4 regions of the Burkholderia sp. Tr-20390 genome follow, and region 4 is predicted to be linked to each of the others. Evidence: predicted binding sites of a transcription regulator. Region 4 holds the regulator's gene; each other region holds the start of a gene.
What was found. The regulator HrcA, encoded in region 4, represses chaperone genes, less so after heat shock. The targets are predictions, from matches to a motif close to TTAGCACTCNNNNNNNNNGAGTGCTAA.

Region 1: a site for HrcA is predicted at 3,000-3,026, ahead of groES (co-chaperone GroES). Genes of this name have one in related genera too.
Region 2: a site for HrcA is predicted at 2,051-2,077, ahead of rpoH (RNA polymerase sigma factor RpoH). Genes of this name have one in related genera too.
Region 3: a site for HrcA is predicted at 3,009-3,035, ahead of G3N98_RS32650 (co-chaperone GroES). Genes of this name have one in related genera too.

The regions. Positions count from the first base shown of each region.
Region 1 is NZ_JAAGPC010000152.1:9,264-16,757, forward strand. It holds gene G3N98_RS29895 (hypothetical protein) at 1-887, opposite strand, end outside; gene G3N98_RS29900 (carbohydrate porin) at 953-2,419, opposite strand; gene groES (co-chaperone GroES) at 3,100-3,393, shown strand; gene groL (chaperonin GroEL) at 3,440-5,080, shown strand; gene G3N98_RS29915 (hypothetical protein) at 5,235-7,049, opposite strand; gene G3N98_RS29920 (hypothetical protein) at 7,099-7,494, opposite strand, start outside.
Region 2 is NZ_JAAGPC010000047.1:3,842-11,335, forward strand. It holds gene G3N98_RS15320 (cytochrome ubiquinol oxidase subunit I) at 1-418, opposite strand, end outside; gene cydP (cytochrome oxidase putative small subunit CydP) at 408-686, opposite strand; gene rpoH (RNA polymerase sigma factor RpoH) at 1,054-1,989, opposite strand; gene G3N98_RS15335 (acyloxyacyl hydrolase) at 2,349-2,918, shown strand; gene G3N98_RS15340 (nuclear transport factor 2 family protein) at 2,964-3,347, shown strand; gene leuA (2-isopropylmalate synthase) at 3,491-5,137, opposite strand; gene ybiB (DNA-binding protein YbiB) at 5,518-6,492, opposite strand; gene maiA (maleylacetoacetate isomerase) at 6,686-7,330, shown strand; gene ftsY (signal recognition particle-docking protein FtsY) at 7,414-7,494, opposite strand, start outside.
Region 3 is NZ_JAAGPC010000187.1:1,955-9,448, reverse strand. It holds gene G3N98_RS32665 (sigma 54-interacting transcriptional regulator) at 1-449, opposite strand, end outside; gene G3N98_RS32660 (class II aldolase/adducin family protein) at 570-1,250, opposite strand; gene G3N98_RS32655 (alpha/beta fold hydrolase) at 1,641-2,924, shown strand; gene G3N98_RS32650 (co-chaperone GroES) at 3,068-3,358, shown strand; gene groL (chaperonin GroEL) at 3,371-5,011, shown strand; gene G3N98_RS32640 (DUF6697 family protein) at 5,543-5,914, shown strand; gene G3N98_RS32635 (hypothetical protein) at 5,973-6,191, shown strand; gene G3N98_RS32630 (PTS sugar transporter subunit IIA) at 6,324-6,845, shown strand; gene G3N98_RS32625 (acetylglutamate kinase) at 6,905-7,494, shown strand, end outside.
Region 4 is NZ_JAAGPC010000085.1:12,574-20,067, reverse strand. It holds gene G3N98_RS22330 (carbohydrate-binding protein) at 1-363, shown strand, start outside; gene recN (DNA repair protein RecN) at 564-2,213, opposite strand; gene G3N98_RS22320 (NAD kinase) at 2,233-3,135, opposite strand; gene hrcA (heat-inducible transcriptional repressor HrcA) at 3,267-4,289, shown strand; gene hemH (ferrochelatase) at 4,437-5,501, shown strand; gene G3N98_RS22305 (RNA-binding S4 domain-containing protein) at 5,507-5,914, shown strand; gene G3N98_RS22300 (hypothetical protein) at 5,886-6,047, opposite strand; gene grpE (nucleotide exchange factor GrpE) at 6,403-6,948, shown strand; gene G3N98_RS22290 (thioredoxin family protein) at 6,959-7,369, shown strand.

The DNA of each region.
Region 1 (7,494 bases), on a different contig from region 4:
AAGCCATCGGCGGTGACCTGGCGGCCGACGCCCGCGCTGGTGTCGCGCGTGAGCGGATCGTCGATCTCGACGATGCGGTTGCCGATCGCGTCCGACACGTACAGCTTCTTCTGGTCGCCCGACAGCGCGAGGCCGGTCGGGCCGACCAGGAACACGCCCTTGTCAGCCTGCGCACCGAGGCCGCTCGCGACGACCGTTTCCTGCTTGATCACGGGCGGCTTGCCGGCCGGCACGTCGAGGTCGAGACGCAGTACCGTCGCCTGCTTGTAGACGGGCGGATTGCCGTCCGCGCCGCCGACGCCGAAGCCGGCCATGCTGACGAACAGCGTCGCGCTGTCCCCGCGGTCGACCACGGCCATGTTGCCCCACGGGTCGTTGATGTTCGGGGTCGACCACGTCGACGCGATCTTGCCTTGCGGATCGAGCACGATCAGGCAGCCGGCGCCCTTGGTGTTGGTCGTGCCGTCGTTGCTCGGCGTGCTGCCGACGATCACCCAGCCGGATTTCAGCATCGTCATCGCCGTCGACAGGCCGACGCCGCCGGGGCACGCCTTCAGGTCGCGCGGAATCGACGCGAACAGGCTCAGCTGCTTGGTCGACGGGCGGTAGTTGACGATCGTGCTGCCGGTGCCTTGCAGGTTCGCCGCGTTGTTGAAGTTGTCGACGAGCACGTCGCCCGCCTGGATCGTGCCGGCCGACACCGGTGCGACCGCGATCGCGTACGGGTTCTGGTCGCCGTTGTCCGGCACCGTGTTGACGAGCGTGGTGTGGCGATGCACGGTCTCGAGGAAGCCTTGCGGCTCGGCGAGCGCGCCGGCGGCGGCCGTCAGCGCGGCGGCGGCCAGTGCGCCCGTCGCGAGGCGGCGAAGCGGGGCGGATCGAATCATGTAAATCTCCTGGGGAGCGCGCCGTCCGGGCGGCGCGCGAAAATGGTCGGCGTGGGCGCGTCCGCTCAGAACGTGATCGTCGTCCGCGCACCGAGCACGAACGTGTTGCGCAGCGGCTGGGTCGCGTCGCTCGGGTTCTGGCCGGCGCCGGCATTGAACGTGTACTGCGCGTCGGCCTGGACGATCCACCACGGGTTGACCTGGTACTGGTAGGTCGCCTCGAGCGTCGTCTCGCGGGTGCGCACGCCGTACGGGCCGGTCGCGAACGCTCGCGCGGTCTGGTCGAGGTCGGTCACGTGGTTGCCGACCTGGATGTACGTGACGCCGAGGCCGACGCTGTCGTTGTCGCGGCCGGCGAACGGCGCCTTCAGCACGATCCCCGCGTTGGCGGAGAAGCTCACCAGGTTGCGGTCGCCCGGCGCGCCCATCACGCGCGCAAACACGCCGAGGCTGCGCGGGCCGGTCGGGTCGGGGCGCCAGATCATCTGGTCGGCCACTGCGTAGAAGCTGTAGTTGCCGTGACGCTGCTGGGCGTCGCCGTTCGACGCGGGGTCCGCGAGCGACAGCCCGTCGGTGCCCACGTTCTGGTCCGCGAAGCGGCCGTTGTGATACCAGACGCCGATCTTGTAGGTACCCGGCAGCCCGTTCGAGCGGCCGGTGTCCATTTCGCCGTCGGACGGCTGGTTCAGCGCGTACTGCAGTTCGCCGATATAGAGCGCGCCGTTGTGCAGGTTGAAGTTGGTGCCGCTCAGGTTGCTCGGGTTGTTGCCGAGCGGATCGCCGTCGAACACGCCCGCGAGCGCGGTGAGCTTCGGCGTGATCTGCGCGCGTACGCGCACGCCGAGGCCCGCGAGCGGATACGCGGGGCCGCCGTTCGGCAGGTCGTAGGAGGGCAGCGCGGGCCAGCCGAACATCGTGTTGACGAACGTGTTCGCATACGTGCTGACCATGAATTCCTGGTCCAGGCTCTGCTGGCCGATCTTCACGTCGACGCGCTTGTCGAGGAACGACTGCTGGTACCACAGCTCCCACAAGCGCGTCGTGCCCTGCGCCTCGATGCCGCTCGCGGTGTTGAGCGTGCCGAGGTTCCGCGCACTCAGGTTGGTGCCGTGGATCTGCAGCGCGCTGACGTTGAACGTGCCGCCGGGCAGGCCGATTGCCTTCTGCGTGTCGACCGTCAGGGTGGCGGTCGTCAGCCCGTCGTAGGCGCCGCCGCGGTTCAGGCCGCCGCGCAGGTTCGCGAGGTACTCGCTGGTTTCGGTGATCTGCAGCGTCGCGCCGTACTTGCCGAGCCACGGGCGGATGCCGCCCATGTCGCCGAGCAGGCTCTGGCGCGTCCAGATGCCGGTCCACATGTTGGTCGGCTTCGCCTGGATCGCCAGGTCGGCCTCGGGGGCTTCCGGCTGGGCGTCGACCGGCACGTCGGCGAACGCCGCGCCGCTCGCGAACGAGGCACACGCGAGGATGGCCGCGCAGGCGGCGGGGCGCATCCGGGCACGGATGTTGTCTCCCTGGAACGATGCAAACTTCATATCAAATCCCTGGTTCTAATTAGTGTGGAATCCTGCTTGTCGGTCGCTGTCCGGACGCTCGGCACCGATCGGCCAGGGCATGAAGATGAACGCAACGCGGCGCATCGTAGGAGTGTCGAATGGGAATGTCAATGTAAACGAGAATGATTCGCATCTAAATTACTGAATGTAATCCGCGTCCTTACGGATGGGCCCCGACACGTGTTTAGTGCCGAGGTAAACCGTAAATATCGCCGTAATGAAAATGAATGCTTCGATGCGGATCGATGGATCCTCGGGGCGGGGCACAGGCGGCAACTGGCGGGCACCGGATGGCGTGTGCGGGCGGACGGAATCGACGCCGCCACGGAATGTATCGAGTGATGCCGCCGATCGCAGGAACTCCGTGCTTTCCCGGTGTCCAAACGGGGCTGGATGGGATTCCGGGGCCGCGCGGCCCCGCCGGCAAGGCTGGGTGGCGCTTGTCGGGGTTTGTTTTCAAAGGGTTTTTTGTCGGATCCACGTGCTTTTTCCGCCCCGTCCCCGCCCCGAAAATTCGTCCGGTTCCCCTTCTTGAATTTGTCAAAACCCGTCCATATAATTAGCACTCGCTGCACGAGAGTGCTAACAATTCTCTGCCGGGCGATAAGCCGGGCAGATTCCCTAAGCGTTCTTCAATCTCAGTCAAGAGAGGAGTGAATATGAACCTTCGTCCTTTGCACGATCGCGTGATCGTCAAGCGCCTGGATCAGGAAACCAAGACCGCCTCGGGCATCGTGATCCCCGACGCCGCTGCTGAAAAGCCGGACCAGGGCGAAGTCCTGGCCGTCGGCCCGGGCAAGCGCGACGACAAGGGCGCCCCGATCGCGCTCGACGTGAAGGTCGGCGATCGCGTCCTGTTCGGCAAGTACGCAGGCCAGACCGTGAAGGTCGACGGCAGCGAACTGCTGGTCATGCGCGAAGAAGACATCATGGCCGTGGTCAACGCGAAGTAAGCGTCCACCGACGGTACATATTCCCAAGAATTCAAGGAGTTAGAAGATGGCAGCTAAAGACGTCGTATTCGGCGATTCCGCCCGTTCGAAGATGGTCGAAGGCGTGAACATTCTCGCCAACGCAGTCAAGGTCACGCTGGGTCCGAAGGGCCGCAACGTGGTGCTCGAGCGCAGCTTCGGCGGCCCGACGGTCACCAAGGACGGTGTGTCGGTCGCGAAGGAAATCGAGCTGAAGGACAAGCTCCAGAACATGGGCGCGCAAATGGTCAAGGAAGTCGCTTCCAAGACCAGCGACAACGCAGGCGACGGCACGACGACGGCAACCGTCCTCGCGCAATCGATCGTTCGCGAAGGCATGAAGTACGTCGCATCGGGCATGAACCCGATGGACCTGAAGCGCGGCATCGACAAGGCAGTCGCAGCGGCTGTCGAAGAGCTGAAGAAGATCAGCAAGCCGTGCACGACCAACAAGGAAATCGCACAGGTCGGCTCGATCTCGGCGAACAGCGACACGTCGATCGGCGATCGCATCGCTGAAGCGATGGACAAGGTCGGCAAGGAAGGCGTCATCACCGTCGAAGACGGCAAGTCGCTGGCTGACGAACTCGACGTCGTCGAAGGCATGCAATTCGACCGCGGCTACCTGTCGCCGTACTTCATCAACAACCCGGAAAAGCAAGTCGCCGTCCTCGACAACCCGTTCGTGCTGCTGCACGACAAGAAGGTGTCGAACATCCGTGATCTGCTGCCGGTACTCGAGCAAGTCGCGAAGGCTGGCCGTCCGCTGCTGATCATCGCTGAAGACATCGAAGGCGAAGCGCTCGCAACGCTGGTCGTCAACAACATCCGCGGCATCCTGAAGACCGTTGCGGTCAAGGCGCCGGGCTTCGGCGACCGTCGCAAGGCGATGCTGGAAGACATCGCGATCCTGACCGGCGGCCAGGTGATCGCGGAAGAAACCGGCCTGACGCTCGAGAAGGCAACGCTGGCAGAACTGGGCCAGGCGAAGCGCATCGAAGTGGGCAAGGAAAACACGACGATCATCGACGGCGCAGGCGAAGCCGTGAACATCGAAGCACGCGTGAAGCAAGTGCGCGCGCAAATCGAAGAAGCGACGTCGGACTACGACCGTGAAAAGCTGCAAGAGCGCGTGGCCAAGCTGGCTGGCGGTGTTGCAGTGATCAAGGTCGGTGCCGCGACCGAAGTCGAAATGAAGGAAAAGAAGGCACGTGTCGAAGACGCACTGCACGCCACGCGCGCAGCTGTGGAAGAAGGCATCGTGGCAGGTGGCGGCGTTGCGCTGATCCGCGCTCGCACCGCGATCGCAGGCCTGACCGGCGCTAACGCCGATCAAAACGCCGGCATCAAGATCGTGCTGCGCGCAATGGAAGAGCCGCTGCGCCAGATCGTCACGAACGGCGGCGAAGAAGCCAGCGTCGTGGTGGCGGCAGTTGCTGCAGGCCAGGGCAACTACGGCTACAACGCAGCGACGGGCGAGTACGTCGACATGGTCGAAGCCGGTGTTGTCGACCCGACCAAGGTCACGCGTACCGCACTGCAGAACGCAGCGTCGGTTGCAGGCCTGCTGCTGACGACGGACGCAGCTGTTGCTGAACTGCCGAAGGAAGATGCACCGATGCCGGGCGGCATGCCGGGCGGCATGGGCGGCATGGGCATGGACATGTAATCGACTTCGGTCGATGGTGTCCGGAGCGCGCAGCGATGCGTGCTCCAGCCAAAGAAAAAGACCCGCAGCGATGCGGGTCTTTTTTTATGGGCGTGTGGATTTGATGCAGGCTGAAAGCGGGCGGCTGATACTCGATGTGAGCCCGTCCCCTGTGCTATTCACGCGCGATGACCAACGCGTAGTAGGGTCGCTCCTTCACGACGAAACGGGGATTGGCGGAGAGCGTATTCACTGCCGGGGCGTAGCGTGCGCGAGCTTGGGCCAGCTCTGCCGATGACGGTGGCCATTGATGTGCATTCCATAGCAGGTCGACGTAGCTGATGACCACGGCGCGGGCGCTGCGATCCGCGAGGGTGCGTTCGATGTTGCCGGCGAGCGTCGTCGTGTCGGACGCGAACAGTGTCGAGATGGATGCGGGCCAGTGCGCCTGTGCCAGCGCAACGTTCTTGTCGCCGCCGATGTTGTAGGTGCGTGTATTGGATGCAGCGGCCAGATAGGCGGCGAGAAAGTCGTTGCCCTGGGGGAAAAACGCGGTGATGCCATCCTTCGGGGCATCCTGCCGGAAGTCGGCGACGATCGACTGGTCGAGCTGCGCGAACTGATCGCGGAAGTGCAGCGGCGCATGCAGCAGCACCTGATGTTCGTAATGGCGGACTTCGGAATACGCGAGCCCTGATTCCGGATTCGGGAGGTTGGACGCCATCACCAGGCCCAACAGCCACCACGCGGCCTTGTTTCTGTCGCGACGCGACAACTCCGCGATCAGCAAGACGAACAATGCCCAGAATGCCAGAACGGTCAGGGCGGACCATCGATACGACGCGCGCATGTTCCTGAAGCCCGGTACGTGCGTGGACAGATAGGCCGTTCCGGTGGGCGCGACTGCATACTCGGGCGGCATCGTGGCCTGGAAGTTGCCTGCAGCCCGGTCGGCATCGGGCCGCACGGAATGGACTTTCAATGACGGCCCGAGCGCGAGGTACGTTGCAAGCATGCCAAGCACCAGCAGCGGAACGCCATGGGTCTTGTTGTTCGACAGCGCGAATCCGGCCAAGCCTGCCATGGCGATGGGGGCGATGAACGTCGTGACCCACACGGAGGCGTCGCCGAAGTAGGCCGAATCGCTTCTCGGGGTGCTGACGCGGAGTACATCCCATATCCCCAGCAGTCCTTGGGTTGGCCGTACGAGCATGGTGATGTCGACGCCGAAGCCGCGGAATACGGACAGCGGATCTGCGGTGAAGCTCTGCGTGCCGACGAATTGACGGTAAAGCACGAACGCGAGTCCGAAGCCCGCAGCATAAATCGGCATGCCGACGCCAAGCAGGCGTACCCTGCGGCCACTCGAGCGCTTGAGGCCGCCCGCATACTGGACGAGTGCGCCGAAGGCGAACATGACGAACGTATAACCGTCGGTAAAGACAGCCAGGCATGCGACTGCCACAAGGGCGAGCGCCGATATCGCGATCGTCCGTGTGCGTTGTGCGTCGATCGCTTCGCAAAGCCGGTGCGTCGTCCACAGATAAAGCGGCAACAGCGCGATCCCGATCGACAGCATCGAATAGCCGGAGTGCGCCCAAATGACCGGCATGGTCGCCCACACCACGGCCAACGCCAGCGCATATCGCGCGGGGGCGCCCAGAGCCGATGCATAGCGTTTCGAGCCCCACATCGCGAGCGCCAAGAACAGCAACGTGGTCGTGCTGTAGGCGTCGGCGGGGTTCAGCGGCGTGGCCGCAAGCACGGCGCTTTCCACCAGCGCGCCTGATAGGCCGAACGCAATCGGCGCGGGGGCGGGGAGGCCGAAATTGTGGGCGAAGATCGATGGCCAGCCGCTGTTCACGAAGGATTGGGCGAACGACGAAATCCACAATGCCTGACCGAGTGTCGGAAGGGCGATGAATGGCACGGCCCCGTAGATGACGGCGACAATCGATAGTGCGACTGCGAACGGCAGCGACTCGCGCACGGTTGATCCAAACGGACGCTGGCTTGTTGGAGTGGTACGCATATCCGGGTCAGTGCGGGGGCCTGGGCGCCAGGGCGGCGCCGACAAAGAACATCAAGTCGCCGGCTACCGTCACCAAGCGGCCGAGGACGATAGCGGTGATGAGGTCCGCTTGTCCGACGACACCATGCATCAGCCAGTACAGGACGGCTTCGCGAACGCCCACGCCCGCGGGTGCGCCGGGCGTGACAAGCCCGGCGAGCCAGGCAATGACGTAGGCACCGCATACGGGCAACCAGAATGCGGCACCGTGCGTGTCGATCTTCGCGTGCTGCATCGTGATCGCCAGCAGGGCGCTGAAGATCAGCCCGGACACGAGCAGAAACACTGCATACAGCGATACCGCCCGGGCAACGCAAAGGGACCAGCGGGCACGGATGCCCGACACGGCAATGGCAAGCACGCC
Region 2 (7,494 bases), on a different contig from region 4:
TCGAGCCGAGCGCGACGAGGAACGTGACCATCAGGTGCTTGACCTTCGACAGGCGGTTCCAGCCGAAGAAGAACAGGCCGACGAACGTCGATTCGAGGAAGAACGCCATCAGGCCTTCTACCGCGAGCGGTACGCCGAAGATGTCGCCGACATAGTGCGAGTAGTACGACCAGTTCGTGCCGAACTGGAATTCGAGCGTGATGCCGGTCGTCACGCCCATCGCGAAGTTGATCCCGAACAGCTTGCCCCAGAACTGGGTCATGTCCTTGTAGACCTGTTTGCCGGTCATCACGTACACCGCTTCCATGATGACGAGCAGCCAGGACAGGCCGAGCGTCAGCGGCACGAACAGGAAGTGGTAGAGCGCCGTGATGCCGAACTGCAGACGTGACAGATCGACGACTTCACTACTTATCATGGTGGTCTCCCTCGGTAGATGCAGGCGCCGGTACCGAGAGCAGCTTCTCGGCGACGGCGGCAGGCGGCAACGACATGTGCTCGGCCTGCGGATGATTGAAGAATGCGTATTTGAGCGACATCAGGAGGATCAGCTTGACGATCAGCACCAGGGTGATGTCGCGGGCGAGGGTCGGGCCGCGTGCCCACGCGGCGATGCGCGCGCGCCAGCCGATCGTGCCGGCCGGCCGCGCGGGCGGCGGCGCAGGCTCTTTATTGATCGAGATCAAGGCGAATATCCTGAATCGATTTAAATCTGATTTGGGGCGACTTTACGTCGGATTTATGACGGCCGTGAAGCTGTTTTAATCCTTTTGCGCCTGACATGCCAATTTTAAAAGGACGGCTTTCCGATGCCGAGTGCTGCGCTGCGGCAGACCGTCGCGAAACACGGGCCGAAACTTGAGGCAGATCAAGGTTATGCGGAAGGGGCCCCCAAACGGCCTATTACCTGACGAATCAGGTCAATTAATCCGCACTGAAACGCGCCGAGAAACGAACGAGGCAGCGAATGAAAAGCAGCGGAAAAGACGGGCGAAAAAAAACCGCTGCCGGTCGGGCAGCGGTTTTTGATGAAGCGCTCTAAATCGCAGCGATTTACGCGTATTCGGCGAGGGCGGTGCGCATCTTTTTCATCGCGCTCGCCTCGATCTGGCGGATGCGTTCCGCCGACACACCGAACTCGGCGGCGAGATCGTGCAGCGTCGAGCCGCCCGAGCCGTCGTCGTCGACGTGCAGCCAGCGCGCCTCGATGATGCGGCGGCTGCGCGCGTCGAGTGCGCCGAGTGCCTGCGCGATGCCGTCCGTCTGCAGCGTGTCGCGCTGACGCGCGGCCAGCACGGCGGTCGGTTCGTTGTGCGAGTCGGCCAGGTAGGCGATCGGCGCGTACGACTCCTCGCCGTCCTCGACCTGCCCTTCGAGCGCGATGTCGCCGCCCGACAGGCGCGTTTCCATTTCGGTCACGTCTTCGCGCTTGACGTTCAGTTCCTTCGCGAGGCCGTCGATTTCCTCGGGCGTCATCGCCTGCAGGCCTTTCTTGTGGCTGCGCAGGTTGAAGAACAGCTTGCGCTGCGCCTTCGTCGTCGCGACCTTCACCGTGCGCCAGTTGCGCAGGATGTACTCGTGAATCTCGGCCTTGATCCAGTGGATCGCGTACGACACGAGACGCACGTTCTGGGCCGGATCGAAGCGCTTCACGGCCTTCATCAGGCCGATGTTGCCTTCCTGGATCAGGTCGCCGTGCGGGAGACCGTAGCCGAGATAGTTGCGCGAGATCGACACGACGAGCCGCAGGTGCGACAGCACGAGGCGGCGTGCCGAGTCGAGGTTGTTGCCCTCGCGGAATTCGGTCGCGTACTGGCGTTCCTCTTCCGGCGTCAGCAGCGGAATGCGATTGACGGCCTGGATATACGCGTCGATGTTGCCAAGCTGGCCCGGCAACATCGATTGGGCTGCGAGCGCCAGCGAGCCTGCCGATGCGGCCTTGGCCGGCGTCGGGCTCAGGGTGTTCGGGAGGGTCAGGGCGTTGCTCACTAAAAACTCCTTTGGAATCAGGGACAAACCCCCGGTCTCGGATGAGATTCCGGGAGCCATCTTAGCACTCCCGGAAACCGAGTGCTAATTCCTTAGAGCAAGCGTGGGCATCGGAGTTCCCGCTTTTTCTATCGAGCAAGTCGAGTCGATAGTCTATTCTGCGACAGAGGGGGCGAAGCGAAGTTCCGTAAGCCGTTGTTTCTGATGGTAATCAGTAGACGATTTCAATTTTTGTCGTTTTGGAAGCAAGCCATTTCGCTTTGTGATGCCGATCCGAAAAGTCCTTTACCATACCATTCAGTTCGCTTGAGCCGGCCGATGCGGCTGGCTCCATTCAACCCCCAAAGTTGGAGTGACAGATGAACAATAAGAAGAATCGCCGGCCCCGCAGCCGGCTTGCGCTGCACGCGATGCTGGCGGCGTCCCTTCTGGCCGGATCGGGTGCGGCATGTGCGGATCGATGGGGGATTCAGGCGGGCGGTGGTTTTTCGGATCGCCGCGGGGTCGACAAGGCCGATCTCGGCGTGGTGTGGGATCCGGGCTGGAACTGGTGGGAAATCGGCGGCTGGCACTTCGCGTTCGTCGTGGAAGGGCACGCCGGCTACTGGCACACGGGCGGCAACGTCCACGGCAACATCGGCGAATTCGGCGTGACGCCGATGTTCCGCTTCATCAGGAGCGCCGGGGAGATCCGCCCGTTCATCGAGGCCGGCGGCGGCGTGAGGCTGCTGACGCACCCGACGATCTCGGATCACTTCTCGTTGGGCACCGCGTTCCAGTTCGCGCCGACGGCGGGGGTGGGCGTGCAGTTCGGCCAACGGCAACAGTATCAGGTCGGCTACCATTTTGAACATGTGTCTAACGCGGGTATCAAAGAGCCGAATCCTGGTATAAATTTCCACCAGTTCTACTTGCAGTACAACTTCTGATCCGCACGCCCGCGCACGGCGTGCGCGTTGCCGAGGAGTCAGGCGATGGCGAAGGTGGTCGATGCGATCCGCGCGCTCGAGCGCGATCGGTTCCGGGCGATGGTGGACGGGGACGGCGAGGCGCTCGACACGCTTTTGTCGGACAAGGTGTTCTTCGTCCACACCAACGGCAAACGCGAAACCAAGCAGCAGTTCATCGACGCCATCGTCGCCGGCCGCCGCCGCTATCGCCAGATCGAAATCCAGTCGCAGGACGTGCTGCCCGTCGGCGATGAAACCTGCGTCGTCACCGGGCGCGCGTTGATCGAGATGGAAACGAACAACGGCGGCCTGGTCTTCCCGATTGCCTATACCTCCGTCCACACCCACCAACAGGGCCGCTGGAGCCTGTTCGCGTGGCAGGCGACGCGGTGCGCGACCGAGACATGAGCGCGCGTGGCGCTTCTTTTCATGTCCCGACCGAAGCGGCCTTCTGGGCCGCTTTTTGCTGCCTCGTGCGACGCGGATCGCGCGGCGCACGGGCGGTCACGCCCCGCTCGCTGACGTTTGAACCCTGAAACGGAACCTGCCGCTCAGGCCGCCGCGCGGCGATCCGCGCAGTGCCATGCCGAGCGGTTGATCGCGCTGACCACCGCGTCGAGCGCGGCGCTCGCCGCATCGGCGTGCAGGCCGACGCCGTGCCGCAGCGGCGCATCGCCGACCCGGCAGCCGACCGATACCGCGATCCGTCCATCCGTCGTGCGGGCGTGTTCGCACGACGCGACGTCGATCGCGGCGCCGGCGGCCGCCGCGAATGCCGCGGCCAAACGTCGCACGGCCTCGTCGGGCGTCGTGTCTGGCGCGGGCACTGCCGCGATCTCGCGGTTCTGCCAGCGCACGCCGTTGCCGTGTCGCTCGGCCGGCCCGTCGGTGTCGAAGAATTCGCGCGCGAACAACGCGCAGATCGCGTCGCCGGTCACTTCCTCGCCGGACGCGTCGGCGAGCGTCTGCACCGCATGGCTGAATTCGATCTGCACGCGGCGCGTGGGCGTGAAGCCCATCCCGCGTTCGAGCAGGAACGTCGCGCCGCCCTTGCCGGACTGGCTGTTCACGCGGATCACCGCGTCATAGCTGCGGCCGAGGTCGGCCGGGTCGATCGGCAGGTACGGCACTTCCCAGGCCGCGTCGGGGCGCTGCTGCGCGAAGCCCTTGCGGATCGCGTCCTGGTGCGAGCCCGAGAACGCGGTGAACACGAAGTCGCCCGCATACGGGTGGCGCGGATGCACGGGAATCTGGTTGCAGCGTTCGACGACGCGGCGCACCGCGTCGATGTCGGAGAAATCGAGGCCCGGATCGACGCCCTGCGTGTAGAGATTCAGCGCGAGCGTGACGAGATCGACGTTGCCGGTGCGTTCGCCATTGCCGAACAGGCAGCCCTCGATGCGGTCGGCGCCCGCGAGCAGCGCGAGTTCGGCCGCCGCGACCGCGGTGCCGCGATCGTTGTGCGGATGCACGGACAACACGATGCTGTCGCGGTACGCGAGGTTGCGGTCCATCCACTCGATCTGGTCGGCGAACACGTTCGGGCTCGCGGCTTCGACGGTGGCCGGCAGGTTGACGATCATCTTGTGATCGCGGGTCGGCCGCCAGGTCTGCGCGACCGCGTCGCAGATCTCGCGCGCGAACGTCAGCTCGGTCATGCTGAAGGTTTCCGGCGAGTACTGGAAGGTCCACTGCGTGTCGGGGCGCGCGGCGGCGTGTTCCTTGATGATGCGCGTGCCGTCGATCGCGAGCGCCTTCACGTCGGCCTTTGACATCCCGAACACGATGCGGCGGAACGACGGGCAGACCGCGTTGTACAGGTGCACGATCGCGCGCGGCACGCCTTCGAGCGCATCGAAGGTGCGGGCGATCAGGTCCTCGCGCGCCTGCACGAGCACTTCGATCGTCACGTCGTCGGGAATCCGCTTGTCGTCGATCAGCTTGCGGACGAAATCGAAGTCGGTTTGCGACGCCGACGGAAAACCGACTTCGATCTCCTTGAACCCGATCGCGACCAGCATCTCGAAGAACTCGAGCTTCTGCTCGATGCTCATCGGCTCGATCAGCGATTGGTTGCCGTCGCGCAGGTCGGTGCTCATCCAGACGGGCGCGCGCTCGATGGTGCGCGACGGCCATTTGCGGCCATTGAGGCGGACGGGCTCGAACGGACGGTACTTGTCTTGCGGATTGCGCTGCATCTTCTGGACCTCGGGTCTCAAGTCGCGAGCGAAGACGGGCGGCATGGGCGACGGTTGGCGCTGCCTCGCTCCGCGGCACGTGAACGCGCTGCGGATGCGGATGATCTTCGCGAGTCGGCCGACGGATAGACGGACGAATGCTGACGACTTCGGGTTGTAAAAACTACGAGAGGGGTACTGCGAGGAACTGCTGGGAGGGACCGTGCGGACAGCACACGGCGCTACGAAAGCCTTAGGCTAGTCGTAGCGATAGCGGCCGCGCTAGGCGGCCGGAGGTAATTCGGAGGGGGTTCGGAAAGGAACGCATGAGGGCAACTCTATGCCAGGATGCGCTCGCGTGTCAAATGCCCTGCAAGCGGGGCCGGTTCGCGAGCGTGCCTTCAGCGTGCGATGCGGGCGATCTGCACGATCGTCGCGACCTGCCGGGCGACCGTGTCGGGCACCGGCACTTCGCCGCGCAATACGGCGTCGGTCCACGCGGCCGTCGTGGCCGCGTCGCGCGATTCGGGCAGGGCGACAGCAGGCGCATCGGTCGACGAGCGTTCTGCGTCGATCAGCGTGTCGCACACGCCGTCGTGCAGCCAGTCGACCTGCACCTGGCGCCGCGTGTCGGCAACGGCTTCGCCCTCGGTGCCGCGTGCCAGCAGCGCGCCGCCGAGCGCGGCATCCGGATGGTCGCGGAACAATTGCGCCAGGCTGTCGCGGTACGGCGGGTGCGTGTAGTTGACGAGCCGCAGGCCGGCCGGCGCGAACGGCTGCAGGATCTTCACGAGCGTGTGCGTCGAGTTGCGCACGCCGAGCACGCTGCGCATCGACAGCAGGCGTGCGATGCGCGGCGCCAGCACCTCGATCGACGCGAACGCGACGCGGCGCTCGGCGAGCATGTCCTCGATGGCATCGTGCGAAGCCGACGGTGCGAGCGACAACGCCGAGAAGATCTCGGCGCTCGTCACGCGGCCCGGATCCTGCTCGACGCCATGCACGAGCACCGGCACGCCTTCGCGCGCGAGCAGCAGCGCGAGCAGCGGCACGAGGTTCGGCTGCTTGCGCGCGCCGTTGTAGCTCGGGATCGACACGGGGCGGAACGCGGCATCCTGCACGTGCACCGGCTCGAACGACGCCTGCGCGGCGGCGAGCATCGCGGCCAGCTCGTCGGCGGATTCGCCCTTCAGCCGATAGGCGATCAGGATCGCGCCGAGTTCGACGTCCGACACGCGTGCGTCGAGCATCGCGCGATAGAGCTCGAACGTGTCCTCGGCGGACAGCGCGCGTGCGCCGTGCGGGCCGCGGCCGATTTCCTTGATGAAGCGGGCGCACGGGAACGGAACGGCGGCGGGATCGTGGGAAGCGGTCATCGGGGCGTGGGGCGGGCGGCCGGCATCGGGCCGCGCTGTGAGCGGTGAGGAATGCCCCGAGTATCGCACGGGTGCGGCTGCCGCCAAGCGAGGCCGCGCGGCGCGGCGCGCTACACTCTGAGTCCCGGCGGTGCGCGCCGGCTGCGCCGCGCCCGTGCCGTCGCCGGCCGAATACGACTACGAGAGACATCCCATGAAGCTTTACAGCTATTTCCGCAGTTCCGCGTCGTACCGCGTGCGGATCGCCCTGAACCTGAAGCAGCTGCCGTTCGACTATGTCCCCGTGCACATGCTGCGCGACGGCGGCGAGCAACTGAAGGACGCGTACCGCGCGCTGAATCCGGATGCGGTCGTGCCGACGCTGATCGACGGCGACGCGACGCTGCAGCAGTCGCTCGCGATCATCGAATATCTCGAGGAAACCCATCCGGAGCCGGCGCTGCTGCCGAAGCAGCCGGTCGATCGCGCGTATGTGCGTGCGGTCGCGCTGCAGATCGCGTGCGAAATCCATCCGCTCAACAACCTGCGCGTGCTGAAGTACCTGAAGCACACGCTGAAGGTGCCCGAGGAGGCGAAGAACGCGTGGTACCGGCACTGGATCGAGGCGGGCTTCGAGACACTCGAGACGCGTCTCGCGAGCGATCCGCGCACCGGTAAGCTGTGCTTCGGCGATGCGCCGACGCTCGCCGACATATGCCTCGTGCCGCAGGTGTTCAACGCGAACCGCTTCTCGATCGACACGACGCGCTATCCCACGATCCAGCGGATCGTCGACCATGCATCGACGCTCGATGCGTTCAAGGCCGCCGAGCCCGGCGCGCAACCCGACGCCGAATGAGCGTGATGCGCTCGGCATGCATGACCGGGCGCGCATGAAAAAGGGCGCCCGAAGGCGCCCTGTGCGATGCGTGCCGGCGATGTTCAGCCGAGCAGCGCGTCCGCGAATTCGACCGCGCTGAACGGCTGCAGATCCTCGACCTTCTCGCCAACGCCGATGAAGTA
Region 3 (7,494 bases), on a different contig from region 4:
GTCTTGCGCGAGCCGACCGGCGTCACCTCGCGCTCCTGCAGCACGCGCAGCAGCTTCACCTGCGCGGACAGCGGCAGGTCGCCCACCTCGTCGAGAAACAGCGTGCCGCGATTCGCGGATTCGAACCAGCCGGGCTGGCTGTTGATCGCGCCGGTGAACGCGCCGCGCTCGTGGCCGAACAGCTCGCTCTCGATCAGCGTCTCGGAGAACGCGCCGCAGTTGACCGCGACGAACGGGCCGTCGTGGCGCTCGCTCAGCGAGTGCACGAGGCGCGCGATCAGCTCCTTGCCGGTGCCGCTCTCGCCGGTGACGAGCACGGTCGCGTCGCTGGGCGCGACGAGCTGGATGCGCTCGAGCAGCACCCGCGATTTGGGATCGTCGAACGTCAGCGCCTTCGCACGAATCGTGATCGCATGCGAAGTCGGGTCCGGCAAGCTGAAGATGGCCATGGCACGACCGGCGTGTTGAACGGGGAAGGTTCGACGATAGCAAGGCGCGCGCCGGCCACGAACCAATTCATCGAGCTATCGGTATGACGGCGGCCGGATTGCGCCGGCCGCGGCACGAGGTCACGCGAGGCCGGTCATCTTCCATTGCTGCTCGAGCGCGCCCGGGCCGAACTCGAGCGAGCCGCCGAGCGGTTCCGCGAGCGCCTGGAAATACGCGGCTTCCTCGAGGATCAGGATGTACTTCGACACGTCGAGGATCGATTTACCCCAGAACGTCGCGCCGCCGTTCGCCTCGATGATCGCCGGCACCTCGGGGTCGCGGCGGATCGTGTCGACGATGAAGCGCGGCTCGCCGGGGCGACGATCGACGTACACCGGAATCTCGCGGGCCCGCGTGTAGCGCGCGGCCGGCGCATAGCGGATCGGCAGCGGGCGATGCGCGCTCGCCCACGCGCCGAGGTACGGGCCGTGCACGTGGATCACGACGCCGACTTCCGGCGCCTCGCGGAACACGTCCGCATAGCGCGGCCCGTTGCCGCCCGCACGCGCGTCGCCGTGCAGCACGTCGCCGTCGAACGTCACGACGACGGGCTGGATCTCCCGCGACGCGGCCCACGGGCTCGGCGCCGACAGCGCGACGATGAGTTCCGTGCCCGGCACGCGCTGGAACGCCTGGAACGTGTTGGTCGCGGACAGCGTGCGCGTGTCCTTCAGCACGCGCTCGGCCTGCGTGAATTCGCGCGTGGCGCGCTCGACGAATGCCACGAGTTCGCCGCTGTCGATGGTTGAGGTGACTGGCATGAGGACGGGTTCCTTGATCGGGTAGATAGATGGGCTCGCATCGCAATGCCATAACGCTGCAAAGCACGGCCACCGGATCAGCAGCAATCGTGCCAGCCGGGCAGGCATGCGCCGAAGACCCGTGGCGCGGTGCGCGTGCGTTTTTTGCACGACGCGCACCGTGCGATCCCTGCGTGCGCCTCTGTTGCGGGAGCAACAGCCTGCCGGCCCGGATTGCTGCTCGACGCGCAGCCGCCGAAAGCGTGCGCGGCTCGCCGTACGGCGCAGCGGCCCGTCGTGTCTCGCGCCACGCGCCCAACGGCTGCGCTGGTTCGAAACTTGCGTCGAGGTCGGCCCGCGCCGCGCGCTGTCCGGCGCGCCCGATCCGACTTTACCGACACCCATCCGACCATGACGCTCCTCCCCCTGCGCGGGTACGCCGCGCGCACCCTGCTGGCTTCGGCGCTCGCCGTCTCGTCTCTCCTCTCGCATGCAGCTTCCCCCGGCCGCGTGCCTGCGCCCGATCCGTTGCAGGGCGACGGCCGCGTGTCCGCGTTCTACACATGGGACCGCGACATTCCGGCGACGCCCGGCGTGCTGTTGCGCACCGAGCCGCTGCCGGCGACGCTCGGGCTCGCGAGCGCCGGCCACCAGTTGCGCATCCTCTATGCATCGACCGACGGCGTCGGCGGCCGCACGCCGATCGCCGTGTCGGGCGCGCTGTTCGTGCCGCGCGGCACGCCGCCGGCCGGCGGCTGGCCGATCGTCGCGTGGGCGCACGGCACGTTCGGGATGGCCGACATCTGCGCGCCATCGTGGTTCGGCCGCTCGTATCGCGACGTGCGCTACCTGAACGCGTGGCTTCAGCAAGGGTTCGCGGTCGTCGCGACCGACTACCAGGGGCTCGGCACGCCCGGCCCGAATCCGCAGCTCAACAACCGCTCGAACAGCTACACGCTGCTCGACAGCGTGCGCGCGGTGCTCGGCGGCGTGCCGGGCCTCGCGAACGAGGTCGTGCTCGTCGGCCAGTCGCAAGGCGGCTCGGCCGTGTTCGCGGCGGCCGGCTACGCACCCACCTATGCGCCCGAACTCGCGATCCGCGCGACCGTTGCCACCGGCACGATCTACAACGCGTCGCCCGCCACGCTCGCGTCGCTGCCGAAGTTCGAGAGCGCGTACCGGCGCGATCCCGAGCGCGTCGATCCGACGCTCGCGTACCAGTTCTATTCGGTGCTCTCCGCGCAGCAGATCGACCCGTCGCTGCGCGCGGACGAGGTGCTGACCGACCAGGCATTGCCGATCCTCGAACAGTCGCGCATCAGTTGCCTCGCGTCGCTCGAGGACGACGCGGCGCTCGCGCACCTCACGCACGCGAACACCGTCAAGCCCGGCGGCGATGCACGGCTGAAGGCCTGGTGGGACGAATACCTGAAATACCCGACGCTGAAGATCGCCACGCCCGTCTTCATCGGCGCGGGCGCGGACGACGGGCTCGCGCCGCTCGAACTCGCGCTTGCGAAGGACGCGTGCGCGGCCGGCACGACCGTCGAGGCGCACCTGTATGCGGGCCGCGAACACAACGGCACCGTGAACGCGTCGCTCGTCGATTCGATTCCGTTCGTGAAGCGCGTGCTCGCCGGCGAGACGATCCACCCGGTCTGCGCGCCGACCGCGCAGCAGGCCGTTTCGCAATAGCGGAGGCAACGCGCTTTTGCACGACGGCGCGAATGCATTTCGGAATCCGTTATTGGATCGCGCCGCCGCGCATTTTTATACTCGTCAGCACTCTCTGTTAAAGAGTGCCAGCCCAATTCAACAGATCAGCACAGGACGAACCAATGAGCCTACGCCCCTTGCACGACCGCGTGATCGTGAAACGACTCGACCAGGAAACCACCACCGCATCGGGCATCGTGATCCCCGACAGCGCGGCGGAAAAGCCCGACCAGGGTGAAGTGATCGCCGTCGGCCCCGGCCGCAAGGATACGGACGGCCAGCGCATCGTGCCCGACCTGCAGGTCGGCGAGCGCGTGCTGTTCGGCAAGTACGCGGGGCAAGCCGTCAAGGTGGACGGCAACGAGTTTCTCGTGCTGCGCGAAGAAGACATCGTCGCGGTCGTCAATCAATAACGGAGCGCAATCATGGCAGCGAAGGAAATCATTTTCAGCGACGTCGCACGGGCGAAGCTGACGGAAGGCGTGAACATTCTCGCGAACGCGGTAAAGGTCACGCTCGGGCCGAAGGGCCGCAACGTCGTGCTCGAACGCAGCTTCGGCGCGCCGGTCGTCACGAAGGACGGCGTATCGGTCGCGAAGGAAATCGAACTCGCGGACAAGCTGCAGAACATCGGCGCGCAGCTCGTGAAGGAAGTCGCGTCGCGCACGAGCGACGCCGCCGGCGACGGCACCACGACGGCCACCGTGCTCGCGCAGGCGATCGTGCGTGAAGGCCAGAAATACGTCGCGGCCGGGCTCAACCCGCTCGACCTGAAGCGCGGCATCGACAAGGCCGTCGCGGCGGCCGTCGACGAGCTGAAGAAGATCAGCCGCCCGACCACCACGAGCAAGGAGATCGCGCAGGTCGCGACGATCTCCGCGAACGGTGAGGAATCGATCGGCCAGCGCATCGCGGAAGCGATCGACCGTGTCGGCAAGGAAGGCGTGATCACCGTCGAGGACGGCAAGTCGCTCGCGGACGAGCTCGACGTGGTCGAAGGGCTGCAGTTCGATCGCGGCTACCTGTCGCCGTACTTCATCAACAACCCGGACAAGCAGATCGCCGAGATCGAAAGCCCGTACATCCTGCTGCACGACAAGAAGATCTCGAACATCCGCGACCTGCTGCCGGTGCTCGAACAGGTCGCGAAGTCGGGCCGGCCGCTGCTGATCATCGCGGAAGACGTCGAAGGCGAAGCGCTCGCGACGCTGGTCGTGAACAACATCCGCGGCATCCTGAAGACGGTCGCCGTGAAGGCGCCGGGCTTCGGCGACCGCCGCAAGGCGCTGCTCGAGGACATCGCGATCCTCACCGGCGGGCAGGTGATCGCCGAGGAAACGGGCCTGACGCTCGAGAAGGCGACGCTCGCCGAACTCGGCCAGGCGAAGCGCATCGAGGTCGGCAAGGAAAACACGACCGTGATCGACGGCGCGGGCGATGCGAAGAACATCGAAGCGCGCGTGAAGCAGATCCGCGTGCAGATCGACGAAGCCACGTCGGACTACGACCGTGAAAAACTGCAGGAACGCGTCGCGAAGCTCGCGGGCGGCGTGGCGGTGATCAAGGTCGGCGGGGCCACCGAGATCGAAGTGAAGGAGAAGAAGGACCGCGTCGACGACGCGCTGCACGCGACGCGCGCGGCCGTCGAGGAAGGCATCGTGCCAGGCGGCGGCGTCGCGCTGATCCGCGTGCGGCAGGCGATCCGCGAACTGCAGGGCGTGAACGCCGACCAGAACGCGGGCATCAAGATCGTGCTGCGCGCGCTCGAGGAACCGCTGCGCCAGATCGTCACGAACGCGGGCGAGGAAGCGAGCGTCGTCGTCGCGAAGGTGGCCGAAGGCTCGGGCAACTTCGGGTACAACGCGCAGACCGGTGAATACGGCGACCTCGTCGAATCGGGCGTGCTCGATCCGACCAAGGTCACGCGCACGGCGCTGCAGAACGCGGCGTCGGTCGCGGGGCTGCTGCTGACGACCGATGCGACCGTGTTCGAGGCGCCGAAGGACGCGGCACCGGCGGCGGCGCCGGGCGGCCCGGGTGCGGGTGGGCCGGGGTTTGATTTCTGACGACCCGACGCGTATGCCGGTTCGCCGGCATGCGCGCCGTCCTGAATCAATCGGAAACGCGTGGCGACGATAGTCGTCACGCGTTTTTTTGCCTGGTGCGCCGGACCGCACGGACTACACAACCTTTACGACCTTTTTACTTGCGCCCGCGCATGCGTTCACTAGAATGTGTTCGCAATCCATCCCTCACCGAGTACGCACATGCGCATCCGAAGTCCTCGCCCGCCGAGTTGCTTTTCTGCCTGACCGGCAGGACGCCTGCGTCTCTTTTCCCGAGCCACCGTCCTGCCAGCAGGCGGACGGTGCGCGCCGTAGTCCTTCCCGTGCACGCTTGAACACGACGTCGATGCGTTAGCCGCGCATCGCGCGATGCAAGCGTGTTCGCGCGGAAACTCCCGCCTCACGACGCGCCATCGATCCGCCGCCCCGGCAACGATCGATTGGCATGCCTGCATCATAAATGTCGATCCGATCGCATTGCTTTGCATACCTGATTTAACCAACGGATAGTCCCGATACCGGAGACCGATCATGTTCGAGATCGACAAGCAGTACACCCGCGAATTCATCCACACCGCGTGCGGCGGCAGCAAACAGGCATTCCTGCCGACGAAGAACGGCAAGGTCGTGGCCGCCTGCCTGCGCACGGACCTCAACCCGCACGCACCCGACGTGATCCTCTGCGACGGCAGCGCATCCGCGCGGGCGGCCGGCAGGACGCTCGCCGCGCAACGCGACTCGATTCCGGTGTTCATCCGCATCGCCACCGACGCGTACCGCTTCGTCGGCCAGTACGTCGTCAGCGAATCACTCACCGCTCCGCTCGACTGCGCGCCTTACGTGCGCAACAGCAGCTTCACGCCCGGGCAGATCTCGCGCGTGCTCAAGCTCAAGCGTTGTTGACCCGCCTGGCGGGCGCGTCGCGCGCCCAGCCCCGGCCATCTTTCATACAGGAGCCATCATGCTTGGCCTGACGTTCTGGAAACACGTGATCGGTACGCGGACCGATGCAATCCGCGATGACAGGGCGGCTGCACACGACCGGCACCGACGGGTGTCGAGAACGCTCGTGCTGACCAGCGCCGCGGTGGCGTTCGCGGCGATCGCGTTCGGTGCGCCGGTCGTCGGCATTTCGGTGTTTCTGCTGACGACGCTGCCGTTCGTGCTGTCGGGTACCTGAAGCGCTACGTTTCGGGCCCGGTTCCACCGGCAATCGATACACAATTTTAATGCCGGGCCCGCTCGTATCTAACACCGTCTTTACGCGGTTTTGTCTAGGATTTCCCTGTCATCCCGACACGGAGAGATCCGCATGCAAACGCAGCAGGCCGCCGCCGGCGGCCAACCCGACCTTCCCTACCGACGCGGCGGCGCACCGTTCGCGACCCGGCTGGCCGACGCGTGCCCGCCGAACCACATCCTGCTCGACGTACCGGTCGAAAGCGCGATCCAGTTGTTCGACCTCGTCGCGCGCTATGTCGAGCGCAGCAGCGGCGTATCCGCGGAACGGATCAGGACCGAACTGACGAAGCGCGAGCAACTCGGCTCGACCGGCCTCGGCCAGGGCGTCGCGATTCCGCATGCGCGTGTCGCGGGTCTTCGCTCGGCCATCGCGCTGTTCGTTCGCGCGCAGTATCCGTTCAGCTTCAACGCACCGGATCGCAAGCCCGTGCGCGAGTTCATCGTGCTGGTCCTGCCGCAGGAAGACAACCGCGCACATCTCGAACTGCTCGCCGACGCGGCGCGGTGTTTCAGCGAACGCCCGTTCCGGCAGGCATCGCGCGACGCGCTGACGCCCGGCGAGATTCACCAGCTGATGCAACGCACGTATTGATGCCGCATTGATGCCGCACCCTGCGGCGACAGGCATTCCCTTCATCCATTCGGACTCCCATGTTCCCAGACCCTGAAAGTCCCACCCTGACGTCCCGCCGCGTAGCCGGCCTGGCGCGCTCGCTGCCGTTCATGCAGGCCCTGCACGGGCAGACCGTCGTCATCGTCGATGGCGGCGCCGCGAGCGATGCGCGCGCCCGCCAGGCATTCGCGCAGGATGTCGCGCTGCTCGCGCTCACCGGCGTTCGCCCGATCGTCGTCCAGGGTGTGCCGGCCGCCTCCGGCACGCAATCGATCCACGCCGTTCACGCGGCGATGGCGGGCGTCAATCATGAACTGGTGCGCCTGATCGGCAGTCACGGCGCCAAGGCGATCGGCATCGACGGTCACGACGGCGGCCTGCTCGTGGCGAGCGCGGATTCCGACCGCGTCGGCACAAGCGCGGTCGCACGGTTCGACGGCACCACGTTCAACGCGTTTCTCGAGAACGGGCTGGTGCCCGTCGTGATGCCGGTCGCCCCGGACGACGCAGGCCACGATCACTTGCTGCGCGCGGAACGGCTCGGCAGCCTCTTCGCGCAGCGCACGGGCGCCGTCACGCTGGTGATGATGGTCGACGGCACGCTGCTGCGCGAACTTGGCGAACTCGC
Region 4 (7,494 bases):
AAGTATGCGTGGACCGCGCCGGCAGGACTCGCGATCGACCAGCAGGGTGCGAATGCGTCGTTCGTTGCGCCGAAGGCGACGCAGGCGCAGCGCTACGACGTGAAGCTGACCGTGACCGATGCGCAGAACCGCAGTGCGGTGGCGACGCATGGCGTCATGGTGCGTGCCGACGTGGCCACGGGCGCGCCGGCCTGGGACAAGAAGAAGACCTACGCGACGCCGTGCCACGAGGTCAGCCACGCCGGCAAGACCTGGCTCAACGGCTGGTGGGTGCTCGGCGATGTGCCGGGGACGGGCGGTGAGTGGGGCGCATGGCGCGAGAAGGGTGTCGCGAACATGCATGCGATGTGCAAGGGCAAGTAGGCACGGCGAGGTGCCGGCGCGGGCGACCGCGCTGGCGCGTGCCGCGTGCCGTTCGATCTGGTGCCACCCGGTCGGTTCGTCGTGCCGCGAAGCGCGTCGGATAAGTCGGAACCTATCAAAAGGCCGCTCCGGTATTACCCGGAACGGCCTTTTTTACGTTTTCACGTTGGCCGAGCGTGCTGTTTCGCGTATCCGATGCCTTATGCGGCGAGCATTTCCTTCGCGTGCTTGCGCGTGGTCGCCGTGATCTCGAGCCCGCCGAGCATCCGCGCGACTTCCTCGATCCGGTTGGCGCGGTCGAGCGCGACGACGGTCGACACCGTACCGCCACGGTCGTCGGCGCCTTTTGCGACCTGGTAGTGGTGATCACCGCGCGCGGCGACCTGCGGCAGGTGCGTCACGCACAGCACCTGGCGATCGCGCCCGAGCTGGTGCAGCAGGCGGCCGACCACTTCGGCGACGCCGCCGCCGATCCCCGTATCGACTTCGTCGAAGATCAGCGTCGGCGTCGGGCTTGCCGCGCTGGCGATCACCGCGAGCGCGAGGCTGATCCGCGCGAGCTCGCCGCCCGACGCCACCTTCGCGAGCGGCCGCAGCGGCACGCCGGGGTGCCCGGCGACCCGGAATTCGACCTGCTCGAGCCCGTGCGGGCCGCCGTCGGCGAGCGGCACGAGCGCGACCTCGAAGCTCCCGCCCGCCATCGACAGTTCCTGCATGCCGGCCGTGACGGCCGTGCCGAGCGCCTTGGCGGCCTGCGCGCGTGCCTTGGACAGGTGTTTGGCGTCGGCGAGATAGGCTTCCCGCGCCTTGGCCTGCGCCGCCACGAGCGCGCCGAGATCGGCCGCCGCATCGAGCGCGGCGAGCTGCGCGCGGCGTGCCGCGTGTTCTTCGTGCAGCGTGTCGGGCGGCAAGCGGAACTTGCGCGCGGTCGAGTGCAGCGCATCGAGACGCGTTTCGACCTGCGCGAGCCGTTCGGGATCGAGATCGACGCGCTGCGCATAGTGCTGCAGCGAATAGACGGCTTCCTGCAACTGGATCTCGGCCGGTTCGAGCGACGCGAGCGCGTCGCCGAGCGAGGTGTCGTAGTCGGCGAGGCTGCGCAGCTTCGACACGATCGCGCCGAGCTGCGCGAGCATCGCGTCGTCGGACTCCGACAGCGCGTTGAGCGCACCGCGCACGCCTTCGATCAGGTTCGCCGAATGCGACAGGCGCTTGTGTTCGTTGCTGACTTCGTCCCATTCGCCGGGCTGCGGCGCGAGCTTGTCGAGTTCGGCGAGCTGCCAGGCGAGCTTTTCGCGTTCGAGCTGCAGCTCGCGCTCGTGCGCTTTTGCAGCGTCGATCGCCTGCGTCGCGTCGCGCCACACGCGCCATGCGCGCGCGACGTTCGCGGCCTCGGCGACGAGCCCCGCGTGCGTATCGAACAGCTCGCGCTGCGCATCCGGCCGCATCAGCAGCTGGTGCGCATGCTGGCCGTGGATGTCGACGAGCATCTCGCCGAGCTCGCGCAGCTGCGCGAGCGTCGCGCTGGTGCCGTTGATGAACGCGCGCGACCGGCCGTTCGCATCGATCACGCGGCGCAGCATCACGGTGTCCTCGGTGTCGAACGCGTGTTCGTCGAGCCAGCGCGCGACGCGGTCGTGCGGCGTGAACTCGGCGGTGATGTCGGCGCGGCTGCAGCCGGTGCGCACGACGCTCGCGTCGGCACGTTCGCCGAGCGCGAGGGCGAGGGCGTCGATCAGGATCGATTTCCCGGCGCCGGTTTCACCGGAAAAGACGGAAAAGCCGCTGTCGAATTCGAGATCGAGCGCGGCGACGATGACGAAGTCGCGGATCGAGAGGTGGCGGAGCATGGTGTCGGGCAGAGCGGCGTCAGGACGCCTTGTCGTCTTCGTTCGAGGCGTGTTCGTTCCAGTGCAGCTTCTTGCGCAGCGTCGCGTAGTAGCTGTAGCCGATCGGGTGCAGGAACGGCACCGTGTGCTTCGAGCGGCGCACCTCGATCGTGTCGTTCAGTTCGAGCGCGGTGAACGACTGCATGTCGAAGTTCACGTTGACGTCGCGCCCGCCGACGATCTGGATCGCGATTTTCGAATCGTCGGGCAGCACGATCGGCCGGTTCGACAGCGCGTGCGGCGCGATCGGCACGAGCACGATGCCCGCCAGCTGCGGATGGAGGATCGGGCCGGCCGACGACAGCGCGTAAGCGGTCGAGCCGGTCGGCGTGGCGACGATCAGGCCGTCCGAACGCTGGTTGTACATGTACCGGCCGTCGACCGATGCGCGCAGCTCGACCATCCCGGAGAAGCCGCTGCGGTTCACGACGACGTCGTTGAAGGCGAGCGCGTGGTAGATCGGTTCGCCGTCGCGCATGATCCGGGCCTCGAGCAGCGCGCGCTCCTCGCGCTCGAACTTGCCCGACAGGATCACCGGGACGAGCGCCTGCATGTCGGCCGCCGCGATATCGGTGATGAAGCCGAGCCGCCCGTGGTTGATCCCGATCAGCGGTGTCTTGTACGGCGCGAGCTGACGGCCGATGCCGAGCATCGTCCCGTCGCCGCCCAGCACGACCGCCACATCGGCACGCGCCCCGATTTCGGCCGGCGTCAGCGCCGGGTAGCCGGTGATGCCGATCTCGCGCGCGGTCTCGGCTTCGAAGACGACCTCGAAGCCCCGCTTGGCGACGCAGGCGGCCAGCGTGGCGAGCGGCTCGGCGATGTTCGGCGTGTTGCTCCGGCCGACGAGCGCGACAGTGTTGAACTGATTACCGGTTTTCATGCCGGCATTACACCATAGCTCGTTGACGAAAAGAACCGGCTGTGCGCGGTCGGGGCCGGATCGGGCCGGCCCGCGCAACGGTAGCCGACGCCACTCGCCGCGGTCGCGCGGTTGCGCTAAAATTTTCCACCATGCTAGATCCTCGCGCACGAACCCTCCTGAAAACCCTGATCGAACGGTATATCGCCGACGGTCAGCCAGTCGGATCGCGCACGTTGTCCCGTTACTCCGGGCTCGAGCTGAGCCCGGCAACGATCCGCAACGTGATGTCCGACCTGGAGGAGCTCGGCCTCGTGTCGAGCCCGCACACGTCGGCCGGCCGCGTGCCGACGCCGCGCGGCTACCGGCTGTTCGTCGACACGATGCTGACGGTCGAGGCGCCGATCGACGCCGAAGCCGTCGCGCGGCAGGTGCAGAACACGCTGCAGGCCGGCGAGCCGCAGCAGCGGGTGGTGGCGGCCGCCGCGAGCGTGCTGTCGAACCTGTCGCAGTTCGCGGGCGTGGTGCTGACGCCGCGCCGCAGCCACGTGTTCAAGCAGATCGAGTTCATGCGCCTGTCGGACAAGCGCATCCTGCTGATCATCGTCACGCCCGAGGGCGACGTGCAGAACCGGATGCTCGCGACGCCGCGCGATTACTCGCCGTCGCAACTGACCGAGGCGTCCAACTACATCAACGCGCATTTCGCCGGCCTGTCGTTCGACGAGGTGCGCCGCCGCCTGCGCGACGAGATCGACCAGTTGCGCGGCGACATGACCGCGCTGATGCACGCCGCCGTGACGGCCAGCACCGAGGTGCCCGACACCGAGGACACCGTGCTGATTTCCGGCGAGCGCAACCTGCTCGAAGTGGCGGATCTCTCGTCCGACATGGCGCGACTGCGCAAGCTGTTCGACGTATTCGACCAAAAGACGGGCCTCCTGCAACTGCTCGACGTGTCGAGCCACGCCCAGGGCGTGCAGATCTTCATTGGCGGCGAATCGACGCTCGTGCCGATCGAGGAAATGAGCGTCGTTACCGCGCCTTACGAGGTGAACGGGCAGATCGTCGGCACGCTCGGCGTGATCGGCCCGACCCGCATGGCGTACAACCGCGTGATACCGATCGTCGACATCACCGCGCGCCTGCTGTCGCTCACGCTGAGCCAGCAGTAGCCTGCGGTCGCTAGCCCGATCCTGCCCCGTCATCGTGCCGCGGCACCGCGTGTGCCGGCAGTCGGCCGAACGGCCAGCCGACCGGCGCGGAGCGGCCCGCTATAATTGAGAGCCGTCCGGTCCCGTGCCCCGAGCACGTAATTGCCCATGCGTTTCGATCTTGAGCCGCCTTCGAGCACCGCGGCTGCCCATCGCATCGGTGTGCTGCTGATCAATCTCGGCACGCCCGACGCCCCGACACCGCGCGCGGTGCGGCGCTACCTGGCCGAATTCCTGTCGGATCCGCGGGTCGTCGAGATTCCGCAGGCCGTCTGGCAGGTGCTGCTGCGCACGCTCATCCTGCCGCTGCGCGGCCGGGCGTCCGCGAAGAAATACGCGGCGGTCTGGATGCCCGAGGGCTCGCCGCTGCGCGTGTACACGGAGCGCCAGACCGACAGCGTGCGGCATCTGCTCACGTCGAACGGCTATCACGTGATGGTCGACTATGCGATGCGCTACGGCAGCCCGAACATTTCGCACGCGCTCGCGCAGTTCAAGCGGGCGGGCGTCGAGCGCGTGCTGCTGATGCCGATGTATCCGCAATACTCGGCGTCGACCACCGCCACGGCGTTCGACGCCGCCTTCCACGCGCTCGCGCGCATGCGCAACCAGCCCGAGGTGCGCACGGTGCGGCACTACGCCGACCATCCGGCCTATATCCATGCGCTGGCCGAGCAGGTGCGCCAGTATTGGGCGCAGCACGGCCGGCCCGATTTCGCGGCCGGCGACAAGCTCGTGCTGAGCTTTCACGGCGTGCCGAAGCGCACGCTCGACCTCGGCGACCCCTATCACGACCAATGCCAGCAGACAGGCGCGCTGCTGATGGCCGCGCTCGGGCTGTCGACGACCGAATGCCGCGTCACGTTCCAGTCGCGTTTCGGCAAGGCCGAATGGCTGCAGCCTTACACCGCGCCGACGCTGCGCGAGTTCGGCGAGGCCGGCGTGCGGCGGGCCGACGTGTTCTGTCCCGGTTTCACGGCCGACTGCCTGGAGACGATCGAGGAGATCGGCATGGAGGTGCGCGACGAGTTCCTCGCCGGCGGCGGCAAGGCGTTCCACCGGATTCCGTGCCTGAATGGCGCATCCGCGTGGATCGGCGCGCTCGGCGAGATCGTCGCCGAGAATCTGCAGGGCTGGCCGGTCAAGGCCGCGCAGCCCGAAACGGTGAGTTGAGCGCGATGAATTACAAGATTTCGACCGAGCCGGGCGCGAAGCTGCGCATCGACAAATGGCTGTGGGCGGCCCGGTTCTTCAAGACGCGCTCGCTCGCGACCGATGCGGTCGACAAGGGGCACGTGAAGATTGGCGGCGCGGCGGTCAAGCCGGCGAAGGAAGTGCGGGTGGGCGACGAGGTCGAGATTGCGATCGACGGCATCGTCTGGCACGTTGCCGTGCTTGGCGTGTGCGACGTGCGCGGGCCGGCGAGCGTCGCGCAGACGCTTTACGCGGAGACGGAAGCGGGGCGGGCCGCGCGGCTCGCCGAACTGGAGCGGCGCCGCACGTATCGCGAGCCGGCAGCCGAATTGCACGGCCGGCCGACGAAGCGCGACCGGCGCATCATCGACAGATTTTCTGGTGGGAGCTGAACATCTGGTCGAATGTCGCCCGCGCGCTTCCGTATTCGGTCGTGCGGTCGGTGACGGCTCCCGACAGGCAGATGGTGGTGGTGCCGGCAATGAGTACCAGCGCGACCACCGAGATCGCAAACGTCAGTTTCATGGTACTCCCCTCGAGAAGAAGGGTGAAAACGGCGCCAGGTGGATGTCAGGCGTCAGTCAGCTAGGGGTAAACACGCTTTTCCGACGCTTGAGTGGAGTGTAGTGCAGCGGGCCTGTGCCAAGCTAGTACTTGCCGGGTAAGCGTTGTTACCGGCCGTTTCGCCCGATCTGGCGGACTATGCGGCCGATGCCCCGGCGTGACGCGCGGTTGTTTCGCGGTATTGGAGAATGCCGGCGAATAACCCTCTTGAAATCGTCGTTTTCACCCTTATTTGCACCAGCAATGTGCGGTGCCACCGGATATACGGTCCGGCGGTTGCCGATTTGGCTTCAACCTCTAATCGACTTTCAGCGACATGGAAAACACGCAAGAGAACCCGGCATCCCAATCGGCCGAAGAGATCGGCAGCGAGAAGCAGGCGGCGCAAGGCGCTGCTCCCGCCGCCGAAGCAGCCGACGCGGCGCTCGCGGAGGCTCAAGCCAAGGTCGCCGAGCTGCAGGAGAGCTTCCTGCGGGCGAAGGCCGAAACCGAGAACGTCCGCCGCCGCGCGCAGGACGACGTCTCGAAGGCGCACAAGTTCGCGATCGAGAGCTTTGCGGAGCACCTGCTGCCCGTGCTGGACAGCCTGGAAGCGGCCGTCAACGATACGTCCGGCGACATCGCGAAGGTGCGCGAAGGCGTCGAGCTGACGCTGCGCCAGCTGACGAGCGCGCTCGAGAAGGGCCGCGTCGTCGCGCTGAACCCGGTTGGCGAGAAGTTCGATCCGCACCAGCACCAGGCCATTTCGATGGTGCCGGCCGACCAGGAGCCGAACACCGTCGTCACCGTGCTGCAAAAGGGCTACATGATCGCCGACCGCGTGCTGCGTCCGGCGCTCGTCACCGTCGCGCAGCCGAAGTAAGGCCGTCGCGATGCTGCCAGCCGGCGTCGATCCGGCCGCGTTCGACGCGTTCGACATGCAGGCGCTGGACGCCGGCACGTTCGACGCGGCGATCGACGGCGCGGGCGATGCGCTCGCGGTGGTGTTCTTCTGGGGCGTCGACTGCTTCAACTGCGAGATCGCGAAGAAGGCGATGCTCGCCCAGCCCGACGCGATCCGCGCGCTGGACCTGAAGTGGTTCCATTGCAACGTGTACGAACACCACCAGCTGGGGCGCCGCTTCGGGCTGCACGGCGTGCCGACGTGGTTCTTCTTCCACCGCGGCAAGCGGCTCGGCCGCGCGACGGGCTGGCATGGCCTCGCGCAGTTCCAGGCAGCGGTGTCGGCGGCACGCGCGAAAATCGCCGCGGCGGGCGGCGATCCGCTAGCCGGCAGCGATTGAAAAAATTTAATATCCGCATCGCACGTCGGGTCTTGAAAACGAACCGGACGGACGCATTTCGGGAACAGAGTTGAATTCTGGCGCGCGAAACCGCCACAAAACGCGGGGTTTTGCGCAGCAAACAA